2 regions of the Antribacter sp. NEAU-D49 genome follow, and region 1 is predicted to be linked to the other one. Evidence: riboswitches for the same ligand, from Rfam matches in the RefSeq annotation. Region 1 holds a riboswitch; the other holds the start of a gene.
The links. Region 1 has a riboswitch for S-adenosylmethionine ahead of AC060K_RS01620 (aminotransferase class V-fold PLP-dependent enzyme). Riboswitches for the same ligand answer to the same signal wherever they lie in the genome.
Positions count from the first base shown of each region.

Region 2: it holds a riboswitch for S-adenosylmethionine, as region 1 does, so the genes downstream of both, AC060K_RS06115 (methylenetetrahydrofolate reductase) here and AC060K_RS01620 (aminotransferase class V-fold PLP-dependent enzyme) in region 1, are expected to answer to the same signal.

Region 1 is NZ_JBXTSN010000001.1:355,287-363,000, reverse strand. It holds gene AC060K_RS01635 (S8 family serine peptidase) at 1-1,058, shown strand, start outside; gene AC060K_RS01630 (LLM class flavin-dependent oxidoreductase) at 1,102-1,992, opposite strand; gene AC060K_RS01625 (mechanosensitive ion channel) at 2,082-3,539, opposite strand; gene AC060K_RS01620 (aminotransferase class V-fold PLP-dependent enzyme) at 3,728-5,188, opposite strand; SAM riboswitch class IV at 5,222-5,337, opposite strand; gene AC060K_RS01615 (rhodanese-like domain-containing protein) at 5,612-6,064, shown strand; gene AC060K_RS01610 (O-succinylhomoserine sulfhydrylase) at 6,061-7,320, shown strand; gene AC060K_RS01605 (glycoside hydrolase family 3 C-terminal domain-containing protein) at 7,310-7,714, opposite strand, start outside.
Region 2 is NZ_JBXTSN010000005.1:58,759-66,472, reverse strand. It holds gene AC060K_RS06140 (extracellular solute-binding protein) at 1-34, shown strand, start outside; gene AC060K_RS06135 (carbohydrate ABC transporter permease) at 40-915, shown strand; gene AC060K_RS06130 (carbohydrate ABC transporter permease) at 925-1,830, shown strand; gene AC060K_RS06125 (golvesin C-terminal-like domain-containing protein) at 1,940-3,166, opposite strand; gene AC060K_RS06120 (Hsp20/alpha crystallin family protein) at 3,374-3,823, opposite strand; gene AC060K_RS06115 (methylenetetrahydrofolate reductase) at 4,026-4,967, opposite strand; SAM riboswitch class I at 4,973-5,075, opposite strand; gene AC060K_RS06110 (hypothetical protein) at 5,200-6,558, shown strand; gene AC060K_RS06105 (molybdopterin-dependent oxidoreductase) at 6,555-7,714, shown strand, end outside.

The DNA.
Region 1 (7,714 bases):
CGGCACAGCTGCTCGCCCCGGCGAAGAAGGAGGTCCGCCTCAAGGGGCAGGCGAAGGAGTTCCCGACCTACACCTACGAGGTCTCCAAGCACTGGGACGACGTGCCCGGGGCGGACGAGCTCACGGTGGTCACCGCGGCCGAGGACTTCGCGACGGTCCACGACTCCCTCACCGACTCGCGCTCGCGGATCGCGTTCGGGTTCAGCGCCGACTGCCGCTCGTTCATGACGCCCCAGTGCGTCGGCTACAGCTACCCGCTGCGGACGCAGTCGGAGATCACGCACTACGTGTCGACGGACGCGGCCATCGGCTGGCACGACCAGATCGACCACCAGGACGAGGAGTGGCACCAGCGTGCTGCCGACTTCGCGGCCCCGGAGCCCGGCTCCGTGACCGAGCGCCGCTGGTTCGCGCCGGTGACGGCTCCGGCCCTCGGCGAGGGGTACAGCGAGCCGGAGCAGAGCGGGACCTGGTTCAGCATCAACGTCGCGGCGTTCGGTGGTCCCGGCGGCCTGACGGGTCACCGCGAGTGGGGTCGGGTGACGTCCAGCCTCTACGAGGGCGCGACGCACCTGCGGTCGGCAGGCGACCAGGCCGTGAACGTCGACGTCCCTGACGGGACGGGCGAGCGGACCTTCACGTTCGCGCAGGAGACCACGACCGGCCTGTTCGACTTCTCCACGACGACCCACACGGAGTTCCAGTTCGTGGCGGACACGGCGGACCACGGCCTGCTGCCGCTGCTCTCGCCCGGCCTCGACGTCCGTACCGCGCTCGACGGCACGGTGCCGGGCGGGCTGCCCGCCACGGTGTCGGTCGCGCCGTTCTTCACCGAGGGCGCGCTCCGGGCGGGCACCGTCACGTCGGCCTCCCTGGAGGTCTCGTACGACGACGGCGCCACCTGGGTCCCGGCTGCCCTCACCGGAGCCGACGGCGCCTGGACGGGCTCGATCACCCTGCCGGCGGGCGCGGGCTTCGTCTCGCTGCGGGTCACGGTGGCGGACGACGCGGGCAACCGCACCTTCCAGGAGGTCGTGCGGGCGTTCGGCGTGCGGTGACGCGGTGACCCCTCTTCGCTGTGGCTCTCACGGCGAAGAGGGGTCACCCGAGCAGCGGCCGCACCTCCTCGCCCAGGACCCGCACGAAGCCCTCGAGGTCCGGCGTGTCCGGCGTCGGCTGGATCACCACCGTGTCAGCGCCCGCCTCAGCGAAGCGACGCACCCCTGCGGCCAGCTGCTCCGCGTCGCCCCACACCGTGTATTCGGCGAGCTTCTCGTCGGTGTCGACGTCGATCGGCCATTCCGCGGCCGCGCGCCGTAGCCGCTCCGTGGCGTCCGGCCCGGTCGCGCCCGGCACGAAGACGACCGTGCGGAAGGGGTCGCCCGTCCGGCCGGCGGCGGCGCGGCCCTCCGCGACGAGCTCCTTGGCGGCCCGCAGACCGGCCAGGCCGGTGTCGCCGGTGATGACCACGCCGTCGGCCACCTCGCCCACGAGGCGCAGCGTCTTGGGGCCCTGCCCCGCCGACAGCACGGGCGGGACGGTGGCGGGCGGCCAGTCGAGCGCCACGTCCGTGAGGTTCACGTACCGGCCCGAGACCGTCAGCCGCTCGCCTGCCAGGAGAGCACGGAGCGCCGTGGCGTACTCGCGGAGCAGCGTCAGCGGCGAGGCCGCCCGCGCACCCACCTGGCCCATCCAGTCCAGCACGCCGTGTCCGATCCCCGGCAGGAACCGCCCCGGGAACATGCCCTCGAGCGTGGCGATCTCCATCGCGGTGAGCGCCACGTTGCGCAGCGGTACGGGGAGCACGCCCACCCCGACCCGAACCCGCGAGGTGGCGCCCAGGATCGCGCCGGCGGCGCCCGCGCCTGTCTCACGGAAGCAGTCCTCCCACAGCCAGATCTCTTCGAGGCCGGCCTCGTCGGCCGCTCGGGCGATCGGCAGGAAGCGGGACGGCGGCTCGGACGGCAGGACGATGCACCCCAGAGTGGTCATGCGAAAGACGCTACCGGTCGCCCGGCAGACGCGACAGGGCCGCTCTCCGTGACGGAGAGCGGCCCTGTACAGGTGCCTCGCGAGAGCGGTCAGATGGTCGGGCCGCCCGGCGCCGCAGGCGGCGGCGTGGCCGGAGGCGTGGGCGTCGACGGCTCGGACTCGATCTTGCGCTCGGCCTTCTCGAGCGAACGAGCCGCGGCCTCCCGCCCGCCGAGACCGTAGGCCAGCGCGGCCGCCAGGGCCGCACCCACCACGATGGCGCCGAACGCCAGCGTGATGATCTGGTCGGCCACCCCCATGAACTGCAGGCCCATGGCGGCGAACAGACCGATGATCGCGTACCGGGCGATCTTGCTGCCCAGGTTCGACCCGACAGCGCTCGCCACCATGCTGGCCAGGAAGAAGCCGGCCGCGATGATCAGCGCACCGAACAGCACCCGCCCGCCGAGCTCGAGGATCTCGTTGAGGATGTTGGTGATCTCCTCGAAACCGAGCATGTTCGCGGCCATGATGGCGAAGAACACGATGATCGCGATCTTGACGATCCACGCGACGATCTTCGACGGGCTGGCCTGGCCGGTGCTGAACCCCAGGTTCGCCGCAGCCCGGTCGGCACCGACCCCGCGCAGGGTGCTCTCCAGCAGATCGCCCACGAAACGGGCGATGAAGTAGCCGATCGCAAGGATGATCAGCGCCGCGATGATCGCCGGGATGGCCGCGAGGATCATGGTGAGCATCTGCTGGGCCGGGTCGGCGATGGCCGCGATGCCCAGGATCTGCAGCGCCGCGATCGCCACGACGATGAGGATGACCGCGAACACGACGTTGGCGATGACCGACGCGATGCGGGCGTTGGTCTCGCGGGGGTCGCTCGCGGCGGGCTGGCCGGCCGAGCTGTACCCGCCGGTCTCGTAGGAGGCGGTGTCGTACGCGCCCGCCTCGGCGGTGCCGGCCGCCGGGTACGCCGGCTCGGAGCGATAGGTCTGCTCCGCGGTCCCCGTGGTCCGCTCCGCACCGGACTTGGCCTTCTCGACCAGTCCGGCGAAGTTGATGGCGCCGAGCGCAGCCTGAAGGATCTGCTTGACGATCTTGGCGATCAGGTAGCCGATGAAGAAGACGACCGCCGCGCCGATGATGTTCGGCAGGTATTCCATGATCGATTCGAGCATGCCGCGGATCGGTGTGAGCACCTGGTCCAGCTCGAACAGCTGCAGCACGGCAATCAGGCCGAACAGCCACACCAGCAGTGCGGCGATCTGACCGATCGACGCCCCTACCTGCCGGCCGTCAGCGCCCTCCCGACGCAAGAAGCCGACACGTGAGACCAGTTTCGAGATCGCCCACTTGACCAGGCGGGCAACAATCCACGTGACGACAAGAATCAGCAGGGCGATGAGGACTTTCCCGAGGATCCCGGTCCAGTCGACGTCATTTGCGAAGTCCATCTTCGGCGTCCTTCCTCGCACGGCTTCCGTCGGTGACGGGTACCGATGATCGGAATGCTTCCGCCGGTCCCGAGCGCCGTGGCGACACCCCGGGGAATTCACCGGCAGCAATAAACATAGGCGCCGATCTCACCCTCCGCACGGAGGGAATGTGTTGCCTGGGCGCATCAACTGGCGCCCGGTGCGCCGTCACTCCTGGTCAAAGCAGAAGTGTTATCGGCACGGCCCGGCCCAATTGCGTGCGGTGCCAAACAATGATGGTGCTTAAGAATCCGTCATATCGACGGCCGTCAGACCGGGTCGGGCAGGCAGGCCGCGGCGTCGGCGAGGAAGCCGGCGGCCGCCGTGGCCAGCAGCCCGGCGAGCCCGCTGCCCTCGGGGACGGGACGCGGGTCGTCCACGACCACCCAGAGTCCGTCGACGACGTCGTACACCGCGCGCGGGCCCTCGGTGACCAGCGCGGCCACGGCTTCGACGAGGCGCGTGACCTCCTCGGGCGACGTGCCGACGCCGACCGAGGCGCGCACGGCCCCGGCGTCGAACCCGAGCCTGCCCAGCAGCGGGTGGGCGCAGAAGCGGCCGTCCCGGACGCCGATGCCGTGCTCGGCCGACAGGTACGCGGCGACGAGCCCCGGGTCGTACCCCGCGACCGTGAACGTCACGACGCCCACCGGGTCGACGGCGTCGGCCCACACGCGCACGACCGACACGCGGTCGAGAGCCTCGAGCCCTTCGACCAGGCGGCGGCGCAGCGCCCCCTCGTGCTGACGCACCTCCTCGGGGTCGAGGGCGGCCAGCGCCTCGCAGGCTGCCGCGAGCGCCACGGTGCCGATCACGTTCGGCGAGCCGGCCTCGTGGCGGGCCGGCCCGTCCTGCCAGAGGGTCTCGGTGGTGCGGACGCGGCGCACGGCACCGCCGCCCGCCAGGTAGGGGGTTCCGGTGTCGAGCCAGTCGCCGCGGCCGACGAGGGCGCCGGCACCGAACGGCGCGTAGGTCTTGTGGCCGGAGAACGCGACGTAGTCCACCCCCGACTCGGCGAGCGAGAAGCGGCGGTGCGGGACCAGCTGGGCGCCGTCGATCGCGATCCTGGCGCCGTTCGCGTGGGCGGCGGCGACGATCTCGGCGAGGGGCAGCGCCTCGCCGGTCACGTTGGACGCGCCCGTCACGGCGAGCAACGCGTACGGGCGCCCGACGGCGGCGGCGTCCTCCAGCTCCTCACGGAGCTCGGCCACTGTCGCGGCCACGGTGGACGCGCCAGTGAGGACGGTCGCCTCGGTGTCGCGCTGCCAGGGCAGGAGGTTGGCGTGGTGCTCGACGTCGAGGACGAGCACGCGGCCGGGGGTCCCGTCCGCGGCCGCCGGGACGCACCCGGCGAGCAGGTTGAGCGAGTCGGTGGTGTTGCGCGTGATGACCGTGAGGTCGCCCTCCCGGGCGCCGACGAACGCCCCGATGGTGCGGCGGGCCGCCTCGTAGAGCGCTGTGGACACCTGTGACAGGTAGCCGGCCCCGCGGTGCACGCTCGCGTACAGCGGGAGCACCTCGGCGACCCGGTCGGCCACCGCACGGAGGGCGGGGGCGGACGCGGCGACGTCCAGGTTGGCGTAGGTCACCTGGGAGCCGTCGACGAGGGGGACGAGGGTGTCGCTGCCGACCACCGGCAGGAGGGGTCCGGTGAGCTGGGCACGGTCGGGCACGGCTGCCTCCGTCACGGCGCTGTGGGTGGTGTCGCGGTACTGGGTCAGAGTGGGCATGACTCCTCCTCGGTGAATCCGGGGGAGGCGTGCTCCCCGCGCTTGCCGCGCGCCTCGTGGCGTGCGACCAGGTCGTCACCCGGGGCACCCCACCGCGGTAGGAGGGTTGCCGGCCAGCGAGCCGGGGCTTCGCGCTGGCGCTCATGACCTGGCGTCATCCTGACCTCCGGCCGGAGACCCTGTCAACGATTCTGGACAGCCGTCTCAGCATCCGGGCGACGCGCGCTCCGGGGCACAGCCGAAGAATGAGACGCCGTCCCAGGGGCTGGACCTCGTGTCGTACGATCGCTGGCGACCATCCCGAGCGGCCGAGTGACGTGGCACGTCGACGCCGCAGCAACCCGCGGGCAGGTCGGGACGGAACGCTCCGGACCGGCGTGCCCGGTGCAGGGTGCTACCGCCACGACCGATGGAGGAGTACCGATGAGCATCCAGGCCCGACCGGCCGACGGCTACGCCGGCGACATCACCCCGCAGCAGGCCTGGGACCTGCTCGCCGGCGACCCGGGCGCCACGCTCGTGGACGTCCGCACCGAGGCCGAGTGGCGCGCGATCGGTGTGCCCGACGCGTCCTCCCTCGGCAAGCGCACTGTGTTCGCCCAGTGGGTGACCGCCGACGGCCGCCCCAACCCTGCCTTCCTCGCCGAGCTCCGCGACGCGGGCGTCACCGACGGCCCGGTGGTCTTCCTGTGCCGTTCCGGCCAGCGCTCGATCGGCGCCGCTCGGCTGGCGACGGCGACCGGCATCGGCCCGTCGTACAACGTGCTCGAGGGCTTCGAGGGCGCGCCCGGACCGGGCGGCGTCCGCGACCGCGAGGGATGGAAGGTCGCCGGCCTGCCCTGGCTGCCCACGCTCGACGCCGAGGCCCAGCAGTGAGCGTCACCGGCGCCGCGGCGCCCGGCGAGGTCCCCGGCGGCTCGGGCCGCAAGCCGCTGCCCCGCGGCGTCCGGCCGGCGACGCTCGCTGTCCGCGGCGGGCACGCACGCACCGAGTACCAGGAGACGGGTGAGGCGCTGTTCCTCACCCAGGGCTACACCTACGACCGGGCGTCCGACGCCGAGGCGGCGTTCTCGGGCGACCTCGACCGGTTCGTCTACTCGCGCTACGGCAACCCGACGGTGCACACCTTCGAGGAGCGTCTCCGCCTGCTGGAGGGCGCCGAGGCCTGCTACGCGACCGCGACCGGGATGTCGGCGGTCTTCACCTCGCTCGCCGCGCTCGTGCAGAGCGGCTCGCGGATCGTCGCGGCGCGAGCGCTGTTCGGGTCGTCGGTGGTCATCTTCGACGAGATCTTCGCCAAGTGGGGCGTGCGCACCGACTACGTGGACGGCCACGTGCTGTCCCAGTGGGAGGAGGCCCTGTCCACGCCCGCCGACGTGGTCTTCTTCGAGACGCCGTCCAACCCCATGCAGGACATCGTGGACGTGCGCGCCGTCGTCGCCCTGTCGAAGGCTGCGGGCGCCACCGTGGTGCTCGACAACGTCTTCGCCACCCCGCTGCTCCAGCACCCGCTGGAACTCGGCGCCGACGTGGTGGTCTACTCCGCGACCAAGCACATCGACGGGCAGGGCCGGGTGCTCGGCGGTGCGATCCTCGGGACGGACGAGTACATCAACGGGCCCGTCCAGACCTTCATCCGCAACACGGGACCGTCGCTGTCACCGTTCAATGCATGGACCCTGCTCAAGGGCCTGGAGACGCTCCCCGTGCGGGTGGCCGCGCAGACCGCGAGTGCGCTCCAGGTGGCCACAGCCCTCGAGGCGCTGCCCGGGGTCGGTGCCGTGCGGTACCCGTTCCTGGACTCCCACCCGCAGGCCGAGCTCGCCCGGGCGCAGATGACCGGCGGCGGGACCGTCGTGACGTTCGACCTCGCGGTGCCCGACGGCGCCGACGCCGAGGCGGCCAAGAAGCGCACCTTCGCGTTCCTGGACGCCCTGCAGATCATCGACATCTCGAACAACCTCGGTGACGCGAAGTCGCTGGTCACTCACCCGGCGACCACGACGCACCGCAAGCTCGGCGCGCCGGGACGGGCTGCCGTGGGCATCGCGGAGACGACGGTGCGGCTCTCTGTGGGCCTGGAGGACCCGGCGGACCTGGTGGAAGACCTGGAGCAGGCGCTCAGGGCCTGAGGCCCCAGCCCACCGGGAGCTCACCGGCGGCAGGGTCGGCGGCGAGCGGCCACGCGACCGGCAAGGTCCCCGTGAACGGGGCCGCGCCGAACAACGTGTCCGCCACGCCGCCACCCTCCGTACCGGGGAGCCAGGCCGCCACCACGGCGTCGGCCACCTGGAGGTCGACGGCCTGCGGCCGGCCTGAGACCACGACGACGACGCAGGTGGGCACGGCGCCACAGACCCGCTGCACGACGTCGGCGTCGCCCGGCTGGAGCGCCAGCGACTTGGCCTCGCGGAACACGCCCGCGTCGGACTGGTCCCAGGCCCACGAGGGTCCGCCCACGTCGCCGTACGCCCCCGCGTAGGGCGTCTCGCCCACCACCACGACCCCGACGTCGTGACCGGCGGG
Region 2 (7,714 bases), on a different contig from region 1:
GGCGGAGATCCAGGCCCAGGTCGACGCGGGCTGACGGCCATGAGGGCGTTCCTCCGGGCTCTGCCCTGGATCGGACCCGCCCTGGCCCTGATCGTCCTCGTGGTGCTGTTCCCGATCGGTCTCATGATCGGGAACAGCACCCGGGACATCAGCCAGAGCGGCGTCGACCGGGGCGGGGTCGGCCTCGCGAACTACGCGGAGGTCTTCGCATTCCCCTACTTCTGGCCCATCGTCGGGCGCACGCTGGTGTGGGTCGTGGTGGTGGTGGGGCTGACGGTCGTGATCTCGCTCGCTCTCGCGCAGCTTCTCGACAAGGCGTTCCCCGGCAGGCGGCTCGTCCGCATGGCGGTGGTGGTGCCGTGGGCGGCCAGCGTCGTGATGACCACCCTCGTGGTGCACTACGGCCTCGAGCCCTACTTCGGCATCATCAACGCGTTCCTCGTCGACATCGGGCTGATCGACCGGCCGGAGGGCTTCGGCTGGACGCGCAACCCCGGCACGGCGTTCGCATGGGCCATCGCGGTGGCGGTCTTCGTCTCGCTGCCCTTCACCACCTACACGATCCTCGCCGGGCTGCAGACGGTGCCCGGGGAGACGGTCGAGGCCGCGCGCATCGACGGCGCCGGGCCCGTGCGGGCCTACTTCGGCGTGATCCTGCCCCAGCTCCGCAGCGCGCTGGCGGTCGCCGTGCTCATCAACATCATCAACGTCTTCAACTCGCTGCCGATCCTCCGGGTCATGACCGGGTCCATCCCGGGCTACGACGCCGACACCGTGATGACGATGATCTTCAAGTACATGCAGAACCAGCACCGGATCGACCTCGCCAGCGCGCTGTCCGTGGTGGCCTTCGTGCTGGTGGTAGCCATCGTCGCGGTCTATCTGCGGGTCGTCCGCCCGCTCGAGGAGGTCTAGGTGGCCGTCATGACCGAGGCGGCCAGGCCGCCGTCGGGCACCGCTCCCGTGCGGACCGTGCGCCGGCGGCGCTACACCACGGACCAGGTGCCGCTGGCCTCCGTCGTGCTGCGCACGACGGCCGGGCTCGCGGTGCTCGTGGTGTTCCTGCTGCCGTACCTGATCATGTTCTTCGGCTCGGTGAAGACGAAGGCGCAGATCCGGTCCGTGGACCCCACCTACTTCCCGGTGGAGTGGCACTGGGAGAACTACGTGACCATGTGGTCCACGCCCGAGACGCCGCTGGTGCAGAACCTGGTCTCCACCCTGGTGATCTCGGTGTGCGCCACGCTGCTGGTGCTGGCGGTGGCGCTTCCGGCCGCGTACTACACGGCGCGGTTCCGCTTCCCGGGCCGGTACGTCTTCCTGTTCCTCGTCATCGTCACGCAGATGATGCAGCCGGCGGTGCTCACGTCGGGCCTGTTCCGGGAGTTCCTCGCCGTGGGGCTGCTCGACACCTGGGCGGCGATGATCCTGGTGAACGCCGCGTTCAACCTGTCGTTCGCCGTGTGGATCATGCACAGCTTCTTCGCGGGCATCCCCAAGGAGGTCGACGAGGCGGCCCAGCTCGACGGCGCCGGGACGTTCACCGTGCTGGCGCGGATCAACCTGCCGCTCGTGTGGCCGGGCGTCGTGACGGCGATCGTGTTCACGTTCGTGGCGTCGTGGAACGAGTTCGCGGCGTCGCTCGTGGTGCTGTCCACGGCGGGGAACCAGCCGCTGTCGGTGGCGCTCACCAAGTTCGTGGGCCAGTACGAGACGTCGTGGCACTACGTGTTCGGGGTGTCGGTGGTGGCGATCGTGCCCGTGGTGCTGCTGTTCCTCGCCATCGAGAAACGCCTGGTGGGCGGGCTCACGGCGGGCTCGCTGAAGTAGCGCCCCCCCCCCCCCCCCCCCCCCCGCCCCGCCGTTTTGGCCCCACCCCCCCCGGCACATACGCCGGAGAGCTTCTGACAACTCGGGGCGGGGGACCCGGGAGGTGCGTTCAGACCCGGGTGATGCGGACGGCGTCGGCGATCACGTAGTCGGTGCCCGACGTCCAGCGGCTGACCGACACCACCTGCCGGGTTCCCGCCGTCATGGCGTAGGTGCCCAGCGAGAGCCAGGCGCCGCCGCCCGTGGACTGGTCGACGCGGACGGTGGTGGTCTCGCTGCCCGTGCTGATCACGAACGGCGTCGAGGCGTTGTAGCCCGCGATGCCGGGGAACCAGGCCTCCACGCGGTAGCGCCCCGCGGCCGGGATCGTGGCGGTGTAGGTGGCGAGGTCGCTCACCTCGGCGGGCGTCGCGTACCGGTAGCTGGCGCCGTACCGCTCGCCGGAGTACGTGGACGTGAGCCAGCTCGCCCCGGCGGCGAACCCGGCCGAGGTGTTGTCCACGATCACGGACCAGGCAGTCCCGGCGAGGGCGGCGGCCACCTCGGTGCGGAGCTGCGGGAGCAGGGCGTAGAACGCCTCGCCCGGGCACTCCGTCGCGGTGAAGTCGCGGTGGCCGTAGATCCGCGACGGCGCGATGCTGTACTGCTGGCAGATGTAGGCGCAGAGCTGGACCAGACGGTTCCAGAGCGCGGCGGGCGGCGTCGCGTTCGTGTACGTGCCCTGGTTCTCGATGCCGATGGCCTTGTCGTTCTGGCCCGGGGCGTGCGCGCCGACGACCATCCCGTTGCTGGTCTGGAGCCGGGACAGCGACCCCCGGCGCCCCTCCATGACGTAGCCGCCGCGGCTCACCGTGAGGTGCTGGCCGCTGTCGACCCAGCCGTTGGCGAAGTGCCACTGCTGGATGTCGCGGGCGATCTGGTAGCCCGCGGCCTGCGAGTAGTCGGTGACGTTCCCGGACGCCGTGTGGTGGATCAGGATCTTGTCGGGGTCCGTGCTGACCGTCGAGATGGTGCCGCGCGGGGCGGCGGCGCCCCAGGTGGCACAGCTCGCGATGGTCGGGGCGGCGACCAGGACGCCCGGAGCGGCAGCGGTCGCGTCGAGAGCGGCCTGGGTGGACGGGTCGGGAGCGGGCCAGACGGACGGGCCGGCGGCCTGGGTGGCAGCCGCGCCGACTGCCTCGTCGGCGGCGGCCGCACCAGCGCCGACAGCGGCGGAGATCAAGCCGGTGGACGAGCCGATGCCGAGCACGACGGCACCGCGCAGCAGATCCCGGCGGTTCAGGGCGTGGTCGTGCTCGTGGTCGTGGTCGTGGTCGTGCGTGGGGCGGGTGGACACACAGGCCTCCGGTGGTCGTGTGGACGGGAGATGGTGCTCCGAAGAGGTACCACTTTCACCCACGTTCTGACCATGCCTGCGAAAAGAATTTCTCAAGATGTCACAAGGAGGACATCCCGGGACGCGGAACGGCCGGCCCGCCGCTCGGGCGGGCCGGCCGTTCCGTGGACCCGAGGTGCTCGGGTCCTGACCCGGGGCTCCGACGGGTCAGGCCTCGATGGTCTGCTGTCCGCTGCTCTGCTCGATCGGGGTCGCCATGCCCGAGTGGGAGACCTCCACCTTGCGGGGCTTGGCCTCCTCGCTCACGGGGATCGTCAGCGACAGCACACCGTCGGCGTAGGACGCCGAGATCTTGTCGAGAGCCAGACCACGGCCCACCGTCAGCTGGCGGGCGTAGGTGCCGGCCGGGCGCTCCCGCACCAGCCACTGCACGTCGTCGCCCGAGCGGGCGGTCCGCTCGGCGCGCACCGTCAGGGTGCGGTCCTCGACGGACACGTCGATGGTGCCCGGGTCCACCCCCGGAAGATCGAGGGCGAGAACGTAGTGGTCGCCGGTGCGGAACAGGTCCATCGGCATCGCTGCCGAGTCACGTGTGGTCGTGGCCAAGGAGTTGAACAACCGGTCCATCTCCTGGAACGGGTCCCACCGCGTAGCCATCGCACATCACCTCCTACGACGACTCGGTCCCGGCCCGTCCGGGACCGTCGCGAATCGGCGGCGGGGCTGCGTCCCCGCCGCCCGGCTACGGAACCAGAATTAGCACTCCCACCCGGTGAGTGCCAAGAGGTGTCGTGTTCGCTCTGAGCGAACAGCGGAGCGGCGGAGAAACCGCTGGCTAGAGGATGGTCCGGCCCCGGAGTCAGGCAGCCGCGCGGGCCAGCAGCCCCACCCCGGCGAGCAGGTCGAGCGCCGGCCGGTGCTTGTTGAACGTGTACACGTGGAGCCCCGGCGCGCCCGCCTCGAGCACCTGCTGAGCAAGCCGCACCGACCGCTCGATGCCGTACGCGTGCTGTGCCTCCGGATCGTCCAGGGCGTCCAGCTCGCGCAGGAGAGCCGCCGGAGCCGCCACGCCGGTGAGCTCGGCGACCCGGCGCAGCCGCCGCGGCTCGGTAGTGGGCAGGATGCCCGCCAGGATGGGCAGCGTGACGCCGGCCGCCCGGGCGTCCGCGACGAACTCCGCGTACGACGCCGCCTCGTAGAACAGCTGGGTGATGGCGAAGCTCGCCCCCGCCTCCTGCTTCTCGAGGAGCCGTTCCACCTCTTGCGCCCGGGTGGTGCCCGCTCCGGCGTTCCCGTCGGTGAACGTCGCGACCGCCACGGTCAGCGGCCGGGCGGCGCCGCGGAGGGCCGTGCCCGGGTCGGCCGCGCAGCGCGCCGCCTCCACCTCACGCAGCAGGCGCACCAGCTCGATGCTGGAGTGCACGCCGTCGGCCGGGGGGCGCCAGTCGGGCTGGTCGCGCGGCGGGTCGCCCCGCAGCGCCAGGAAGGACCGCACGCCCGCCTCGAGGAAGTCGTCGATCACCTCGGAGACGTCCTCGCGGGACGCCCCCACGCAGGTGAGGTGGGCGACCGGCAGCACCGGGGTTCCTGCCAGGAGCGTCGACACCACCTGCCGCGCCGTCTGCCGGTCACCCCCGGCCGCACCGTAGGTGACGGACACGAAGTCGGGGCGGGCGGCGACGAGCTGCCGGGCGGTCTCCCAGAAGTTCGGGGCGGCCTCGGGCCGGCGCGGCGGCATGAGCTCGAACGACACCGTGGGGCGCCGGCCGGGTGACGGGTGTGCGAATGCCTCTGTGACCATGAGTCTCTCCATCGGACCTGGCGTTAGCACCTTTGTCCTCGGGAGGCTTCCGTCGGCGGGTTGCTGCGGTGTCGACGAGCCAGGACTCTCGACCGCTCTGGATGGTTGTCCCCAGAATACCGGCGACCGTTCTGTGAGCCAGGGGTGGTCCACGTGGCGGACACGTCGCCGTCAGGGTTCCGTCAGGTCCGCTGCCCGCCTCGGCGGCCTGGCCTGCTGGCACTGTGGACGTATGAGCGCAGAGGTCCGGGCCGTCGTGGTGTGGATCGTTGCCGTCCCGGTGCTCGCAGGGTGGGCGGTGCTGCTCCGCGTGCGCGGGGACGCTGTGCTGCTCACGGGAGCCGAGCCGTTCGTGGGGCACTGGTCGTTCGGCGTGGGGCTGGGCACCGCCGTGGCCGTCGGGATGCTCGCCGCGGTGGTCCGGTTCGGTCCGCGGGTGGCGGCCCGCCTCTCCTGGCGTGGGCTCCTCCTCGGGGCCTGGGCCGCCACCACCGCCTGGGCCACGGCTCTCGGCGCCTCGGTGCGTTGGTCCGACCTTGTGGCGCCCACGGCCGGCCGGCACGAGTACCTGCCGGCCGTCCCCCTCGCCGCCGCCGACCCTCTGGCCTTCTGGTCCGGGTTCACCGACCAGCTCCTCGCCTATCCGATCCACGTCAAGGGCCATCCCCCGGGCCTCGTCCTGCTGCTCGCGGGCCTCGACCGGGCCGGGCTCGGCGGCCCCGGCTGGGCCACTGCCTTGTTCGTCCTCGCGGGGGCGTCGGTGGTTCCGGCCGTGCTGATCACCGTCCGCCGGCTGTGCGGCACGGAGGACGTCGCCCGCCGCGCCGCGCCCGCCCTGGTGCTCGCGCCCGCGGCGCTGTGGGTGGCCACCTCCGCCGACGCCTTCTTCGCCGGCGTCCTGGCCTGGGGCGTCGCGCTCCTGGCGGTGGCGTCGACATCGCCGGCCTCGACCCCGCTGCCCGACGGCGGCGCACCGCCCCCTGGTCCTGCGGCACCGCCTCGTGCGGGGGTTCGGCTCGCCGCCGCCGTCGGAGCGGGGCTGCTGCTCGGCGCCTGCCCGTTCCTCTCCTACGGCCTGCTGCACATGGGGGCGCTCGCCCTCGTGGTGCCGATCGTCACCCGTCGCGTGTGGCCCACCGTCGTGGCCGGGCTCCTGGTCGTCGGCGGGCTGGTGGCGAGCGGCCTCGCCGGGTTCTGGCTGTGGGACGGCATCGCCGCCACCCAGGTGGCCTGGGCGGCGGGCGCGGGCACGGGCCGCCCGTACCTGTACTTCCTGCTGGTCGACCTCGTCGTGCTCGGCGCGCTCGTCGGGCCGGCCGGGGTCGCCGGGCTCACTCGCCTGCGCAGCCTCCCCGTCCCGGCCCGGTGGATCGTCCTGGTCGCCGCCGGGGCCGCCGTCGCCGGAGCCCTCATCGGGTTCGAGCGGGGCGAGGTCGAGCGGATCTGGTTGCCGGTCGCCTACTGGGTCGCGGTCGCGGCGGCCGCCGTCGTCACCGGGTCCGCGGCCGGCGACCGCCGCACCCGCGCCTGGCTCTGCGCCCAGGGCGGCACGGCGATCCTGCTCGAGACGTTCCTGAGGACCCCGTGGTGACCACCGTCCGCCGTGCCCTGGCCCGGCTGCCTCGGCCCGAGAACTTCCGGTCGGCGGTCCACGACGAGCGCGTCGTCGCACGGGTCGGCGTCGGGTTCGGCGCTGCGATCGTGATCCTGTTCGTCACCGGCCTGCTCTCGCACCTGCACCAGCACCCGGTGGCGTGGCTGGCCTTCGGCCCCGAGCCCGCCTGGGCGTACCGGGTCACCCAAGTGCTGCACGTGGCCGCCGGGTTCGCGTGCGTGCCGCTGCTCCTCGCGAAGCTCTACGCGGTCTACCCGCGGCTGTTCGTGCGGCCGGTGGTGTCCGGGTGGCGGCACGGCCTGGAGCGGGCGTCGGTGGGGCTGCTGGTCGCCGCGACGGCATTCCAGGTGGTCACAGGCGTGCTGAACGTGTTCCAGCTCTACGTCTTCGGCTTCGGGTTCACGCGAGTCCACTACGCCACGTCCTGGCTCGTGCTCGGGGCGGTGCTCGTTCACGTGGGCGTCCAGCTGCCGGTCGTGGTGCGGGCGCTGGGTGCCCCCGCAGGCGACGGTGCCCCCGCAGGCGACGCGGTGCCGGAAGGCGGCGCGGACGCCGTCGGGCAGCGGGAGGCCACCGAGGCCGCGACCACCCGGCGCGGGTTCCTCGGCGCCGTCGCCGTGGCGACGCTCACGCTCACCGCGCTCACGCTCGGGCAGACCTGGCGGCCGCTGCGGCCCCTCGCGGTGCTGGCCCCGCGCGACCCGGAGGCCGGGCCGCAAGGACTGGCCGTCAACAAGACCGCCCAGGGAGCGGGCGTCGTCGAGGCGGCGACCGACCCGGGCTGGACGCTCGAGCTCACCGGGCCGGGCGGCACGCTCCGGCTGTCCCGCGACGACCTGCTCGCGCTCGACCAGCACGAGGCCGTGCTGCCCATCGCCTGCGTCGAGGGCTGGAGCGCGACGGCGCGCTGGGGCGGCGTCCGCGTGCGCGACCTCGCCGCGCTCGCGGGCGGCCGCCCCGACGACCCGGTGCACGTCGAGAGCCTTCAGGCCGGCGGGTCGTACCGGGAGTCCGACCTGCCGGGCGCGTACGTCGCCCACGAGGACACGCTGCTCGCCCTCCGGCTCGACGGCGAGGACCTCGCGCTCGACCACGGGTACCCCGCCCGGATCATCGCGCCCAACCGGCCCGG